DNA from 2 places in the Geobacillus sp. JS12 genome. Region 2 is predicted to be linked to the other one. Evidence: a T-box and tRNA genes for the amino acid it is inferred to sense, from the RefSeq annotation. Region 2 holds a T-box; the other holds one or more tRNA genes.

Region 1 (7,267 bases), 380 kb from region 2:
CACGTTTCTTGTTTTCATCGTCCACCCCTCTTTTGCTTTTGTCTTTTTTTAGTGTGAGCCGTTTTTGCATAAACATTCCTGTTTTTTCCCATACTAGGAAACGGAACATGAGAGAAAGGGGACAGTGGTCATGGATATGAACCGTGTCAAACAAATCGTTTCTTCTCCTGCCGATATTCCGGTGTATTACAACGGCGTATCGGTATGGATTGACGGGTATGATGAAGAAAAACAGACGGCGACCGTCCATTTGCGCGACGGGCGGCTTCATGAGCGCCGGGATGTGCCGGTTTCGGAATTGACGGAAGAGCGGGAGTGAAAAGGGGAGGCCGGCTGACAGCGCGGGAGCCTTCTTGCGTTTCCCGAGCGCGCTTGGTTCGAGTAAAGGCGTTTTCCGGCATGAAGCGTCCGGGCGGCCCGCAAGAAAACGGTTGTTGTTCGCCGTCTGTTTCGTGAACAAGACGGCTTTTCAGACGACAATCAGAAGGAGTCGATGCAAGGACGTAGACATCAGATGAAACGTTGATGGAGCGAAAGACGAGGAAATCTGCCGCTTGCCGAACAACATGTCGGGCAAGCGGCTTCGTTTTGTCAGACAGCGGATTGGCGGTGCGTCCGGGCAACACGTACTGTCAACAGCAAGGCGCAGGCGAAAAAGAGAAGATCATCCATTCCGTAGACGAGATGATACCCTCCAACGGCAAACAGCGCGCTGCCGATCATCGGTCCGAACGCCATGCCCATATAGCGGAAAAAGTTGTACACGCCGATCGCTGTCGAGCGGTTCGCCTGAAAGACGTTCGTCAGCACAGTTGTTTGCACCGGGAGCGAAAGGCCTAAAAACAAGCCGAACAAGGCGATGGCCAAAACAAGCAGCGAAAGCGATCGTTGGGCTGCGATCAAGAAAAAGAAAATGGACAGCACGGTCAAGTACGATGCCGCCAAGAGGATGCGCCGCTCCGGGAAGCGTCCTTGAAGGCGCCCGCCGAGGAAGCTGCCGATGACGATCATGGACGACATCGCCAAGTACACCGTCCCTTTTTCCTGCGCCGACAGACCGTACCGATCCGTCAAGATGCTGGGCAAAAAGACGAGAAAATTATACAGCGAGTAATATTGAACAAATCCAAGCAGAACGATCGACGACCCGGCGCGGCGGAGCACTGAAGCGAAGTCGGAGAGGCGAAACGGGGACGAAACGGCCGTTTCCGGTTTCGTTTCCTTCAGCAGCAGGAAATTGCCGGCACCAACTAAGCCGCCGACGGCCACGAGCGCCAAAAAGACGGTGCGAAATGGAAAATGCTCTGCCAAAAAGCCGCCGACGATCGGCCCGACGACAGGGCCAAGTGAGACCATCATTTGAAACGTCCCCATCGCCCGCCCGCGCTCTTTGCCGGTGAACAAGTCGCCGATGACCGTGGCGGCGACGACCGACCCGGCCGCGATGCCAACGGCTTGCAAGGCGCGGAAAAACAAGAGCGCATAAATGGATGTTGAGAAAAAACAGCCGAGCGAAGCGGCGATGTAGATGACGATGCCGCCAAGCAGCACCGTCCTCCGTCCTTTCCGGTCGGTGAGCGGACCATAGACGATTTGCATCATCGCCAGGAAGAACGTGAAAATGGAAATCGTCAAGTTGATCAAAAACGAAGAAGTCGCAAACGCCTCCCGCACTTCTGGTAAAATAGGAGTGTAAATCGTTTGCGTAAACGGGCCGAGAAACGCGGCGAGCGACACAAGATAGACGACAAGCTGGCGCTTCATCTCTTTCCCCTTTCTTTGCCAGTCCATATGTTATGATTATACTCCTGCTTTTTTCGTTTTTGGAAACGAAATGCTTATCGAGAAAAGGTGGGGATGAGAATGGAATCATGGTTGATCCGCGATGCGACGATGGAAGATTTGCCGCACATTGTCCGCATTTATAATGAAACGATCCCGAGCCGGATGGTGACGGCGGACTTGGAGCCTGTGTCGGTTGACAGCAGGCGGGCGTGGTTTGAGGATCACGACCCGCACCATCGTCCGCTTTGGGTCGTCGAGGACGACGGCGCGGTTTGCGCCTGGCTCAGCTTTCAGTCGTTTTACGGCCGCCCGGCGTACCGCCATACGGCGGAGGTAAGCATTTATATCGCCGAAACGCATCGCGGCCGGGGGCTTGGGGCGAAGCTGCTCGAGCGGGCGGTCGAACGGGCGCCCGAACTGGGGATCAAGACGCTGCTCGGCTTTATTTTTGCGCATAATGAACCAAGTTTGCGGCTTTTCTCCCGCTTCGGATTTGAACGATGGGGATATTTTCCGCGCGTGGCGGAATTGGACGGCGTGGAACGCGATTTGGTCATTGTCGGCAAACGGCTTGTATAGAATGGGGGAGGCGGGGAAGTCATAAGTAATGAGGATGAACGGAAAGAGGGAAGGATATGAACGTCATGCCGATTCGGCTGTTTACGATCCAAGATGGGGAAGGATTTGTCGCTGACGCGTTTCAATGCCCGGTGACCGGCAATTTGATTTACAAATCGTCCGGCACGCCGTCTGTCATCGCGTACACCGATTTGACCGACCAACAAATCATGCGCCTTGAACAATACGGATTTCGGCGGCTCGATTCGGCGCCGGCGTCGATGGAAAACGGTCGAGATGGCATTGAAGAGCTATTGCCGAGGCAATGAGGGAGAGAGAAAACACAAGATGAAAACGTTGAAGAAAAGGCCTGCCCGCTGGGGACAGGCTTTTTCTTTTCCCCGGAAGGGTGGCGACAGATTCGTGCGTGAGAAAGTTCAAGGGATGAAACTGCGGCGCTGCAAGGTTTTTTTTATTTGAAAAAACATTGTTGCAAAGCCTGATATTCGTTCCATCACCGGCCGTTGATCATGTCAACCGGCGGATGAGCCAATAGAGCGCGGCGGCCGCCGCTAGGCCAAGCAGCGTATAAAGAACCGGACGGCCGGATCGTTCGAGCGGCGTTTTGTTCTCCAAAGCCGGCGGGTGATCGGTCTTGGCCGTCTTTTCCTTCGTCTGCGGCCGCGTTTCCGTCCCTGCCCCCTCCCTCTCTCCAGCGGCACGCTTGCCGTACATGCCCGCTCCGGTTCGTTTCGCCTCCTCGTACGCCTTGCGGACGCGCGCTTCGTATTTGTAATCGCCATAGTCATAAAAGTCTTCGACAAGTCCGGCTTTGGCGAGGTCTTCTTGCAGCAGGCGCTTGCCGACCCACACCCAGGCGAGCAGCCGCTGGTATTTGTCAAACAGCGCGTCTCCGTCGGTCTCAAGCAAAATGTTCCCTTGATGCAAGCGGGAACATGTAAACCGGCTTGCTTCTTTCCCATACGGTTCGACTTGGATCGTGCTCTCCGGCGTATCAATGAACAAAAACCTCGTCGTGTATACATGGCCGTTGACGCGAAACTTCGCCGTATCGCCGTCGATGCACTCGACCAATTCAGCCGGGTAGGTGCGGCCAAGGCGCAACGTAGAACGATCTTCTTTCTTCCCCAGCGTATGGCCGTCCAGGTCGATTCGTTCTGGGGTGAGATGCCGCTTGCATCGTTCATTGCCGTTGTATTTCTGAATAAGTTGGACAAGCTCTTGTTTCGTTTTCGCCTGCTTCGCCAGCGCAGTCGGCTCATGGAGCAAATACACGCAGTCGCTGCCGCGGAAGTGCCCGCCCAACTCATCAAGCTCGCCAGGGTGGGCAAAAGCGGAAATCGGGAACATCAACAGGAAACAAAACAAGAATATGACCATTCGTTTCAAAAACGATCCCTCCACTCGAAAAACATTTCTTCCTCTTGAACAAGAACCGGATGTCCGCAATGGATGGGTTTCAGCACACGATCGCACATGTTATGCCGGTTTTTGCCGTTTTTCAGCGAAAAATCAAGCCAATATGGCCGTTATCGCGCTGTTAGGCGATTTGCGTTCGTTCACGATAAAGTTTATCAAAAAAGTGGAACGATGAGGAAACATCTCGTCAATCAAGGATGTTTGAGGGGGAGAGGATGACATGTCCAACTTGCTTTTCGATGATCAACCGTTGGTCATTTTGCCGCAGCTCGCTTTGGCGATCGGGTTGAACGAAAGCATCGTTGTTCAGCAGCTGCATTATTGGCTCAAGAAAAGCGAAAACGTCCATGACGGCTATAAGTGGGTGTACAACACGTGATCAATGCGTGGGTGGACGATGCGTCCGAGGAATTGGTGTTGGAAGCATTGAAAATCGCGGTGGAAAACGGCGCCAAACGGTGGGTGTACGTGGACACGATTTTGCGCGATTGTACGGAGAAAGGGTACCGCACCGTGGACGAAGTGCGCGCCGCGCGGTTGGCGTTTCGGGAACAGCGGATGAAGCAGCGATCCGCCCCGCCTTCATCCGATGGCGGGAGAACGATGCGGAAACCGATCCGCACCGAGATCGTGCCGGATTGGCTGAAGATGGATTACAGCCAGCCGGAAGACGACGACTTTGACGTTGAGCAGGCGCGCCGAGAGCTCGAGGAACGTCTGAAAAAATACAAAACCAACCTGGACGGATGAAGCCGAAGGGCGTAAGAGCCCGAGCAGTCTCATCTCATGACGGGACGTGAACCGAGCGATCTCCCGTGTGCCCCACGCTTTGAAGTTCAGTCAGGTCGTTCACTGGTGCTGGCGCCCCTTCACGTTTAGATGGTGGGAGGCTTCTTTTGGGAATTTGTTCACAGGGAGATGGCTCATCGCCATCTTCCGAAACGAAAATAAAAAACCCTTGCACGGCAAGGGTTTGGCAAATGGAGCATACCGGGCTCGAACCGGTGACCTTCGCGCTGCCAGCACGACGCTCTCCCAACTGAGCTAATGCCCCAAAAAAGGATATGGATGATCTGTCCATGTCCCATTATATATATGGATGCGGACAATTGCAATCCTTTTTTGATCACCCGCTTTCAATATCAACGTGCACGACATCGTCAATGGAGCGGATGACGTAGTAAAGTTCGGCGGTCGAGCGCTTTTGGTCAATGACGGCTCTTAGTTTCAGCAAATGTTCATTCTCTTCAACATCTTTAATGCGCATCGTTTTGATATTGATGTCCTGTTGTTTTAAATGGTCGATGACCTTTGTAATGTTTTTGGCGTCCGCTACGGTGATTTGCAGCAGCACCTCTTTTTCGCGCAGCTGCTTCGGTCCGAAAAAATTGATCAAAAACGGAATGAGTTCCACACTGACAATGAGAAGCGCGACGCCGAACGCCGATTCCCAATAGAAGCCTGCGCCGACCGCCACTCCAATCCCTGCCGCCCCCCAAATGATCGCGGCGGTCGTCAGCCCGGTGATGCTGTCGTTGCCGCGGCGCAAAATGACGCCCGCTCCTAGGAACCCAACTCCGGACACAATTTGCGCCGCCAGTCGAAGCGGGTCCATCGTAATATGGTCTTTGAGCGGAAAGACGTACGCCGATTCGATCGAAACGATGGTAAGCAAGCAGCTGGAAATGGAAATGACAAGGCACGTTTTCAACCCGACCGGTTTTCGCTTCAATTCCCGTTCCAGCCCAATGATCAGCCCGAGAATGGCGGAAATCCCTAGTTTGAGGAACGGATCAAACATCATCGCTTCTCACCTCGTTCATGGTATAATGAAAGAAAACGCCTGATGACGCCTGTTTTCGCCCGGCGTGAAAACGGCGGCCAAGAACTGCGCTTGACCGAGACAAGGGGAGGAAAACGAATGAAGCCGCCAAGCACCATCAAGGCTTATGCCGCTCTATTCATCGGTGCGCTTGCCGTGTCAACATCCGCCATTTTCGTCAAATGGTCGCAGGCGCCGTCTGCGGTGATCGCCTTTTATCGGCTCTTTTTGACCGTTGTCATCATGACGCCGTTGTTCCTCCAGCATCGAAACGAACTCCGAGGCATCTCTCGGCGCGATTGGCTATTTTCGCTCTGTTCTGGGGTTTTGCTTGCCTTTCATTTTATCCTTTGGTTTGAATCGCTTGACTATACCTCCGTCGCCAGCTCGGTCGTGCTTGTGACGCTGCAGCCGCTGTTTGCCTTCGCAGGCGGCGCGTTGTTTTTCCGCGAACGGTTGACCGTCGGCGCGGTCGGGAGCGCGGTGTTGGCCATTATCGGCAGCGTTCTCATCAGCTGGGGAGACTTCCGCGTCAGCGGCCAAGCGCTGTACGGCGATGGATTGGCGCTGCTTTCGTGCGCGTTTGTCACAGCGTATTGGCTGTTCGGCCAAGAGGTGCGCCAACGGTTGTCATTGATGACGTATACCTATATCGTCTATGGCATCAGCGCGGCGGTGTTGTGGCTGTACGCGATGCTGTTTCGCCTTTCGCTGACGGCGTATCAGCTGACGGATTGGCTTTGTTTTCTCGCTCTCGCCGTCATTCCAACGCTGCTCGGCCATTCGGTGATGAACTGGGCGGTCAAATGGGTCAGCGCCTCGACGGTGTCGATGGCGATTTTATTTGAACCGATCGGCGCTTCCGCCTTGGCCTACTGGCTGTTTGGCGAACCGATCCGTCCGTTTCAATGGATCGGCGGTATTTTTATTTTAACAGGAATCGCCCTGTATTTGTGGGAGAAAAGCGAAAAAGGTCCGCTAACGGTGCAAGAACGTAGCGGACCCTAACGTTCCGACGATCAACGAAGAGCGGCGGATCGGCAGGCGGAATTCATCGAGGCGGCGAGCGAATTGGGACAAATAAGCGAAATCGACTTGTGTGATATCGGGAAGCAGGTAAGCCGATTTCGTCGCCCCCTGCTTTCGCTTTCGATTGAGGGCGGCGATAATGCCGTCTGCCGTCTGAATGCCGATGCCGTGTCCGTAAAACAACCCGTCGCCCAAGTAGATCGTATTTTCCCCTTGCCATTGCGGCGTCAGCGGATCGAATTCCGGGTTTTTGAAATAGAGGCAATCTCCGGGGAGAAAGTGTTCATCTTTTTTTGTTTGAATGCCAAGATCCCGGTCGGTATGCCAGTCATACAGCAGCAAATCCGCAAACAGCCGGTTGAATGCCGCTGGATCGATTACGTCAAGCACGGCTTTGTAGAACACGATGACGATCGCGGTCGCGCATTCAAACGCGTATCGCTCGCTATGGACAAAAATGTCCTGAATCGCTTCGGAAGCCGTGACATCTGGACGAAGACGGAAGCCGCCGCGCTCGTCCCGCGTCCAGAAATCGCTGTTGCAGCGCGAAAAACGGAAAATGGCAAACCGCGCCCGGCTTTTCGCCAACTCGCCCGCCGCCCGAACAATGCGGTCGCGCAAGGCGATTTCAAA
Region 2 (7,267 bases):
TTGAAGCGGCATGCCGCGGTGCAGCCGATTGTAAAACACGCTGGCGATTTTTTCGCGGTCAGCTTTTTCCGTCGCCTCTTCCTCAATGAGCGACGACATCGTCAACAGCTGATGCGGCGACATGTTCTTTTCTTTCATCGCTGCCTTATATGTGTCAAGCACAGCTGCCGTTTTCGCCACCATCGCCTCAATAATCTCTGAGAGCGGCGGCTTTTCGTCAGCAAACACATACGTCGCCGGGAACAAGTAGCCTTCCAGCGGATAGCGGATGCCTTTGTGAAAAATATCATCAGTCAACAAATCCGGGTGCATTTTCATCAGCCGTTCGATATACGCGCGATCGTTAAGCAATTTCATAATCTGTTCTTGTTTGTACCCTGTTTTCGCGGCAATGAGGTCAGCGATTTGCACCAATTGCGACCCTTCCGGAACGGTCAGCTTCAATCCGATTTTTAGCGATTTCCCCGTTTTTAACAGCTCGATGATGCGCGCCATTGGCATCGCCCGCGTCAACTCATACTCCCCAGCCTGGAAGCCGGATTCATGTTTCCAGCGGACATATAAGCGAAACACGGCCGCGCTTTTAATGAGCCGCTTTTGTTCGAGCTGCTCGGCAATCGCCGCCGCCGATGAACCGATCGGAATCGAGACATGGACCGGGGTGCGGTCATTCGGGTCGACGGGCTTAAGCGCTGAACGGATGTATAAGAAACTGCTGGCGCCGGCAATGACAAACGCCGCCAGCAGAACAGCACAGACAATCAAGACGATTTTCCGCACAAGCCGCGCCTCTGGCGCCCTAAAATCGTTCTGTTTCATCTTTGTCCTCCTTTCACCCGGCCATATTATACTACAAAGTTCCGCATTTTTCGCCCTTGACGGTCAAAAAATGCAAAGCCAGGGGAGGAAACGCGCCGGTCAATCGAAGCCCTTCGCAACATTTGTCGGACAAACAAGAAGATGTCTGAACCATTGCATGGAACACAACTTATCGTTTCTCAGCGCATAATACGACAATAAGAAAAGGGGCCCCGATCCTTTTGGCCCCCTCTGCTGTCCGTTATTCGTCGTCTTCCTCTTCCTGTTCAGCACAAAACGTATTCCATACTTCTTCGATCATGTCCCACTCTTCTTCCGTCTCGATTGGGAGCAGTTCGCCTTCTTTGTTCTCATCCCCAGGGATGAAGGCGGAAACGTGCACTTCCGTCTCGCCGTTCTCATCTTCCGCCTCGACGCCGACCGGATAGTAAAACACATACGATTTGCCGAAATCATCTGATTCAAACGTAAACAAAATTTCGCACAGCTGCTCGTTGCCATGTTCGTCGACAACCGTAATATGACGGTCTCCGTGTTCCATGTTTTCTCCTCCAATTTATCGTTTACTGTCCAAATATGACTGCAAAATGACGGACGCCGCCATTTTGTCGATCACTTTCCGCCGCTTTTTCCGGCTGACGTCGGCAGCGATCAACATCCGTTCGGCGGCCATCGTCGACAGCCGTTCATCCCAAAGCACAACGGGCAAAGAAAACTCCTCGCGCAATTTGGCGGCGAACCGCTCGCTTGCCTCAGCGCGCGGCCCGAGCGTGCCGTTCATGTTTTTCGGCCACCCGACGACAATCGTATCGACGCCGTACTCATCGATGATGGCGCGCAGCCGCTTTAAGCCGTAGTCGCCGCGCTCCGTATCAATGGCGATCGTTTCCAATCCTTGCGCTGTAAGGCCGAGTTCGTCGCTAACGGCAACGCCGAGCGTTTTCGTTCCCAAATCTAATCCTAGCGTCCGCATCAGGTTAATCCTTTCGTTGCCCCTGTAAATAGAATTTCACCAATTCCTCGATTAATTCGTCGCGTTCGATTTTGCGGATGAGCGCACGCGCATCTTTATGGCGCGGAATGTAAGCTGGGTCGCCGGACAACAAGTAGCCGACAATTTGGTTGATCGGATTGTAGCCTTTTTCCTGCAAGGCGCCATACACCGTCAACAACACTTCGCGAACGTTCGTCTCGGCCGGCTCCTCTGAAAAATGAAACTGCATCGTTTGGTCAAACGAGCTCACCGTTTCCACCTCGCTCCTTATTCAGGCACCCCGTCCTTTTACATCCATTGTACACGATCCGCGCCAATTAGGAAACGGATTTCACCCATGTTTCGACATAACCGAGCGCTTCGCCGACCTTGCTTGGGTCCTTGCCGCCAGCTTGCGCCAAATCCGGGCGCCCGCCGCCGCCCCCACCGCAACGCGACGCTACTTCTTTCACCAGCTTGCCGGCATGGAATCCTTTTTTTACCAAATCGTCCGTTACTGCGGCAATCAGTTGCACTTTTCCGCCCTGGGCGGACGCCAACACGATGACCGCCGTGCCGAGCTTTTGTTTCAAATCATCAGCCATGGCCCGCAGTTGGTTCATGTCATTGGCCTGCACTTTTGCCGCCAACACCGGCACGCCGTTTACATCTTTCACTTGACGGGTGAGGTGCTCAGCTTCCATATGGGCGAGGCGGGCAGCAAGCGATTCATTTTCGCGCTCGAGCTCTTTCAGCTCGGCAAACAGTCCGTCAAGACGCGCATTCAATTCTTTCGGGCTTGTTTTCAGTTTTTGCGCCGCCTCTTGCAAAATAGCAAGCTGTTCGCTCATAAAGCGGTATGCCGCTTCCCCGGTCACCGCTTCAATCCGGCGCGTGCCGGCGCCGATGCCGGACTCGGAGACGATTTTAAACAACCCGATGGCTGATGTGTTGGGCACATGGCAGCCGCCGCACAGCTCGAGGCTGTAGTCGCCGACTTTGACGACGCGGACGATGTCGCCGTATTTTTCGCCAAACAGCGCCATCGCGCCCATCGCTTTCGCTTCCTCGAGCGGTTTATAAAAAATGTCAACTGGGAGGCTTTTCCAAATTTGTTCGTTGACGATGGCTTCGATGCGCTCGAGCTCCTCTGGCTTCACTTGCCCAAAATGGGTGAAGTCAAAACGAAGCCGGTCCGGGGCGACAAGCGACCCCGCTTGGTTGACATGGCGGCCGAGCACGTCTTTTAGCGCTTGATGGAGCAAATGGGTCGCCGTATGGTTTTTTACGATGCGCATCCGCTTTGCTTCATCGACGCGCGCCGTATAGCGGGATCCTTTTTTCACCGTTCCGCGTTCGACGATGATCGCATGAAGATGTTGGCCGTTCGGCGCTTTTTGCACATCTTTGACGACTGCTGTTCCTGTTTCGCTTTCAAACACGCCTTGGTCAGCGATTTGTCCGCCGCTTTCGGCGTAAAATGGCGTCACATCGACGATGATTTGCGCCTCTTCGCCGGCTTTCACTTCCTCGACAAGCCGCCCGTCTTTGACGATGGCGATGACCGTCGATGCGGCAACAAGCTCATCGTAGCCGACAAACCGGCTTTCATCTTTAATGTCACCGAGCACTCCGCCTTGGACTTGCATCGAATCGACATCTTGCCGGGCCGCGCGCGCCCGTTCGCGTTGCCGCTCCATCTCGCGCTCAAATCCGGCATGGTTGACCGTCATGCCCGCTTCAGCGGCGTACTCTTCCGTCAGCTCGATCGGAAAGCCGTACGTATCATACAGGCGGAACGCTTCCTCGCCCGGAATGACACGGCTTCCTTGCTCTTTCGCCTTTTCGATCACCTCCGCCAATATGGCGAGCCCTTCATGGAGCGTTTCATGGAACCGTTCTTCTTCCGTCCGGATGACGCGGGCGATGAAATCGGCTTTTTCTTTCACCTCCGGATAGTAGTCGTGCATAATCTCGCCGACGACCGGGACGAGTTCGTACATAAACGGACGTTCAATGCCGATATGTTTCGCATAGCGCACCGCGCGGCGGAGCAGGCGGCGCAGCACATAACCGCGGCCCTCATTTGACGGCAGCGCCCCGTCGCCGATCGCGAACGTCACGGCGCGAATATGGTCGGCGATCACCTTAAAAGCGACGTCTTTGTCCGGATCTTCGCCATACCGCTCGCCGGCAATTTGCTCGGTAGCGCGGATGATCGGCATAAACAAGTCGGTTTCAAAGTTCGTCGGCACATCCTGCAAAATCGAGCACATCCGCTCCAAGCCCATGCCGGTGTCGATGTTTTTCTTCGGCAGCGGCGTGTACGTGCCGTCCGGGTTATGGTTAAACTGCGAAAAGACGAGGTTCCACACTTCCAAATAGCGCTCGTTTTCCCCGCCTGGGTACAGCTCCGGATCGTTCGGGTCGTTGCCGAACGCTTCGCCGCGGTCGTAAAAGATTTCCGTGTTCGGACCGCTCGGGCCTTCGCCGATGTCCCAGAAGTTTCCTTCAAGGCGAATGATTCGCTCTTTTGGCAAGCCGATTTCGTTGCGCCAAATGTTGTACGCTTCCTCGTCTTCCGGATGGACAGTAACGGACAACCGTTCCGGATCAAAACCGATCCATTTGTCGCTCGTTAAAAACTCCCATGCCCAATGGATCGCTTCGCGCTTGAAGTAATCGCCGATCGAAAAGTTGCCGAGCATTTCAAAAAACGTATGGTGGCGCGCCGTTTTCCCGACGTTTTCGATGTCGTTGGTGCGGATCGATTTTTGCGCGTTGCAAATGCGCGGGTTTTCCGGAACGATGCGCCCGTCAAAGTATTTTTTCAACGTCGCGACGCCGCTGTTGATCCAAAGCAGCGACGGGTCGTCGACCGGAATGAGCGATGCGCTCGGCTCAACCGCATGGCCTTTTTCTTGGAAAAACTCTAAAAACATGCGCCGCACTTCGGCGGATGTCAGCTTTTTCATGATGATCCTCCCCTTTCGCCTTTTATATAAAAAAACTCCCATCCCCTGCAGGGACGAGAGTTATGCTCGCGGTACCACCCTGTTTATGGGCAAAAAACGCCCATCACCTCTTTGGCCGTAACGCAGCCTTGCGTCAGGTTTTGCCTGCGCTCCGGATTAGCCTTCTGTTGCCCTTCATCTGGAATTTCTTTCAGCCGCGGAAATTCCTCTCTGTGCGCGAACTCGCGCGTTAAGATGGACTGCAACATACTCGATCCGTCATCGCGTTATGTATTCGCTTTTTTCATTGAAAGATTATAGACAAGCAGAGAGCATTTGTCAATGCGAAGCATAATGCTCTTTCCAATGGGCGATGGCCACTTTCAGCACCGCCGCCGTCGGAACGGCAAGAATGAGGCCGAGCACGCCGGCGAGTTCACCGCCGGCAAAGAGGGCGAGCATAATGGCAAGCGGATGCATATGCACGCTTTTGCCGACGATCAGCGGCGACAAAACGTTCCCTTCTAAAAACTGCAGGGTAAAAATGATGACAAGCACGATCACGACCATTTTCAGCGAGACGGTGGCAGCCAAAATGAGCGCTGGAACGGCGCCGATCAGCGGGCCAAAATACGGGATGATGTTCGTCACGCCAATGACAAAGCCGAGCAACAGCGGATAATCCATGCCGGCAAGCCACAAGCCGAGCGCCGCCGCCAGACCGATCGCCGCACAGACGAACAGCTGGCCGCGAATGTAGCCGCCGAGCGATTCATCGACATCCTTCAAAAACGCCATCCCCGGCCCACGCCACCGCTTCGGTGTCATGTACCAAACCGCTTTTTTCAACACATCGATGTCTTTTAACATATAGAAGACGATAAACGGAATGATCAACAGCGTCGCCGCCGAACCGATGAACGATTTGGCGGCATGAATCGCCATCGCGACGGCGGCCGCCGCTGCTTGCTCGATCTCGGCAAACATCCCCTCGATGCGTGTGTGCACCTCAAGCGGCCAATTCGACGTCTCGTCGTGGATGTGGCGCACCCATTGGCGGTATGTATTCATCAAAGACGGCAGCTGTTCATCCAGTTCACGCAACTGGGCGATGAATAGCGGCACGCCGCGGTACAAGCCGTAGCCGACCAAACCGAAAAACAACAAATAAATCAACAAAATGGCAAGGGCGCGCGGCATTCCTTTGCGATGGATGGATTCCACAAGCGGGTAGAGCAAATACGTAATAAACGACGCCAGCAAAAACGGCGTCAACACCGTTGCGATAAAATCGATGACCGGCCACCAAACGTCTTTCATCCGAACGATCAAATAGATGATTGCCGTAATCAGCAGCCATTTTCCGATGCGAAAGAACGACAGCCATTGTTGCTCGCCCATCGCCACACCTCCTACCGTTTAGTGTAGGAGATGCGGCGAGAAATATGCCTTCACCGCTTTTAGCACTATTTGACAGCCACAAGGCGCCGCCCCCGCGCAAAGGCGAGGGCGGCAGCGCCGTCAGCGGATCGCTTGCATCAAGCGGCGGCGCATCCTCCGCATCGTGCGACCGTTCATCCAATCGTTTCGTTGGGCGAGCTGATAAGCGGCGACGCCTAATCCGACTGCTAACAGCGACGTCATCATCCGGTTCATGCGTGTCCCCCCTAAAATTGGATCGTGCGTTCGTGGTCGTCAAACAAGTCGTCAAGGGAACTCAACGTTCCGTCTTCTTCCACTTGATGGGCGTGGATCATCCCTTTCGAGACGGACAGCTCAATAAAGCAATCCCAGCAGTAGTACTGGTTGACGCCGATTTTCCCTAAATTTTTTCGTTTGCAATTCGGGCAAATGAGCATGGACAGCCACTCTCCTTACATCGTTGTTTCCACGGTGACCACGCCTTCTCTGGCGGTGAACGGAGCGAGCTCCATTCGTTTCTTTCCTTCGGTCAAATCGGAAAAAAATCCCTCGCTGATCTCGTATCCGTCAATTTTGCCCAATTGCCCGTCAAAATATACGTCATCCAACAGTCCGATCGTTGTTCCGTCCGCGGTGACAACCATGCTGCCGGCGAGGCCGCGTTCGCCGTAAAGAGAGTGGCCGCTGTCAGGAGAAGGAAACGGCTGGAAGCTATCTGCATCACAGATGATGACTCGGTCGTTTTCGAACGACTGCACGGCTGAAAGCGGCAAATAACGGCGGCGGCCGAACAAACCGCCCTGTTCCGCGACAAGCCCTTTGACCGCGCCGTGGCTGGTAAACCAAATGTCAGCGATCGTTCCGACCATTTTTCCCGTCGTTTGTTCATAAATGGGAAGGCTCTTGATGTCGGAAAACGTCCGCATCGTTCTCCCACCTTTCCAGCCACCTTTAGCTTGGCTCATCGCCCATAAAGTCATACGGCGTAACGTTTTCCATCCCCATGTTCGCCTCTTCAAACGGCAGTTCGACCTCGACAAACGGAGCCGCCGCCCCCGCCAGCTTCTCAGCGAGCGCCGTCTGGCGCGCTCCGTCGCTT

What was found. The T-box of region 2 lies ahead of alaS (alanine--tRNA ligase). A T-box ahead of a tRNA ligase gene usually reads a tRNA of that ligase, here a tRNA-Ala.
Region 1: it has a tRNA-Ala gene. The T-box ahead of alaS (alanine--tRNA ligase) is inferred to sense a tRNA for this amino acid. The anticodon was not compared.

The regions. Positions count from the first base shown of each region.
Region 1 covers NZ_CP014749.1:2,543,432-2,550,698, reverse strand. The annotation lists gene A0V43_RS12530 (potassium channel family protein) at 1-18, opposite strand, end outside; gene A0V43_RS12525 (H-type small acid-soluble spore protein) at 131-319, shown strand; gene A0V43_RS12520 (MFS transporter) at 592-1,791, opposite strand; gene A0V43_RS12515 (GNAT family N-acetyltransferase) at 1,864-2,364, shown strand; gene A0V43_RS12510 (hypothetical protein) at 2,421-2,672, shown strand; gene A0V43_RS12505 (thermonuclease family protein) at 2,872-3,753, opposite strand; gene A0V43_RS21020 (hypothetical protein) at 4,004-4,162, shown strand; partial or broken gene A0V43_RS12500 (DnaD domain protein) at 4,162-4,533, shown strand; tRNA gene A0V43_RS12495 (tRNA-Ala) at 4,765-4,837, opposite strand; gene A0V43_RS12490 (MgtC/SapB family protein) at 4,910-5,587, opposite strand; gene A0V43_RS12485 (DMT family transporter) at 5,705-6,613, shown strand; gene A0V43_RS12480 (protein-glutamine gamma-glutamyltransferase) at 6,584-7,267, opposite strand, start outside.
Region 2 covers NZ_CP014749.1:2,165,313-2,172,579, forward strand. The annotation lists gene mltG (endolytic transglycosylase MltG) at 1-819, opposite strand, end outside; gene A0V43_RS10635 (DUF1292 domain-containing protein) at 1,061-1,360, opposite strand; gene ruvX (Holliday junction resolvase RuvX) at 1,376-1,792, opposite strand; gene A0V43_RS10645 (IreB family regulatory phosphoprotein) at 1,797-2,063, opposite strand; gene alaS (alanine--tRNA ligase) at 2,131-4,767, opposite strand; T-box leader at 4,814-5,038, opposite strand; gene A0V43_RS10655 (AI-2E family transporter) at 5,086-6,147, opposite strand; gene A0V43_RS19095 (YrzQ family protein) at 6,268-6,402, opposite strand; gene A0V43_RS10660 (hypothetical protein) at 6,414-6,605, opposite strand; gene A0V43_RS10665 (PRC-barrel domain-containing protein) at 6,621-7,094, opposite strand; partial or broken gene recD2 (SF1B family DNA helicase RecD2) at 7,120-7,267, opposite strand, start outside.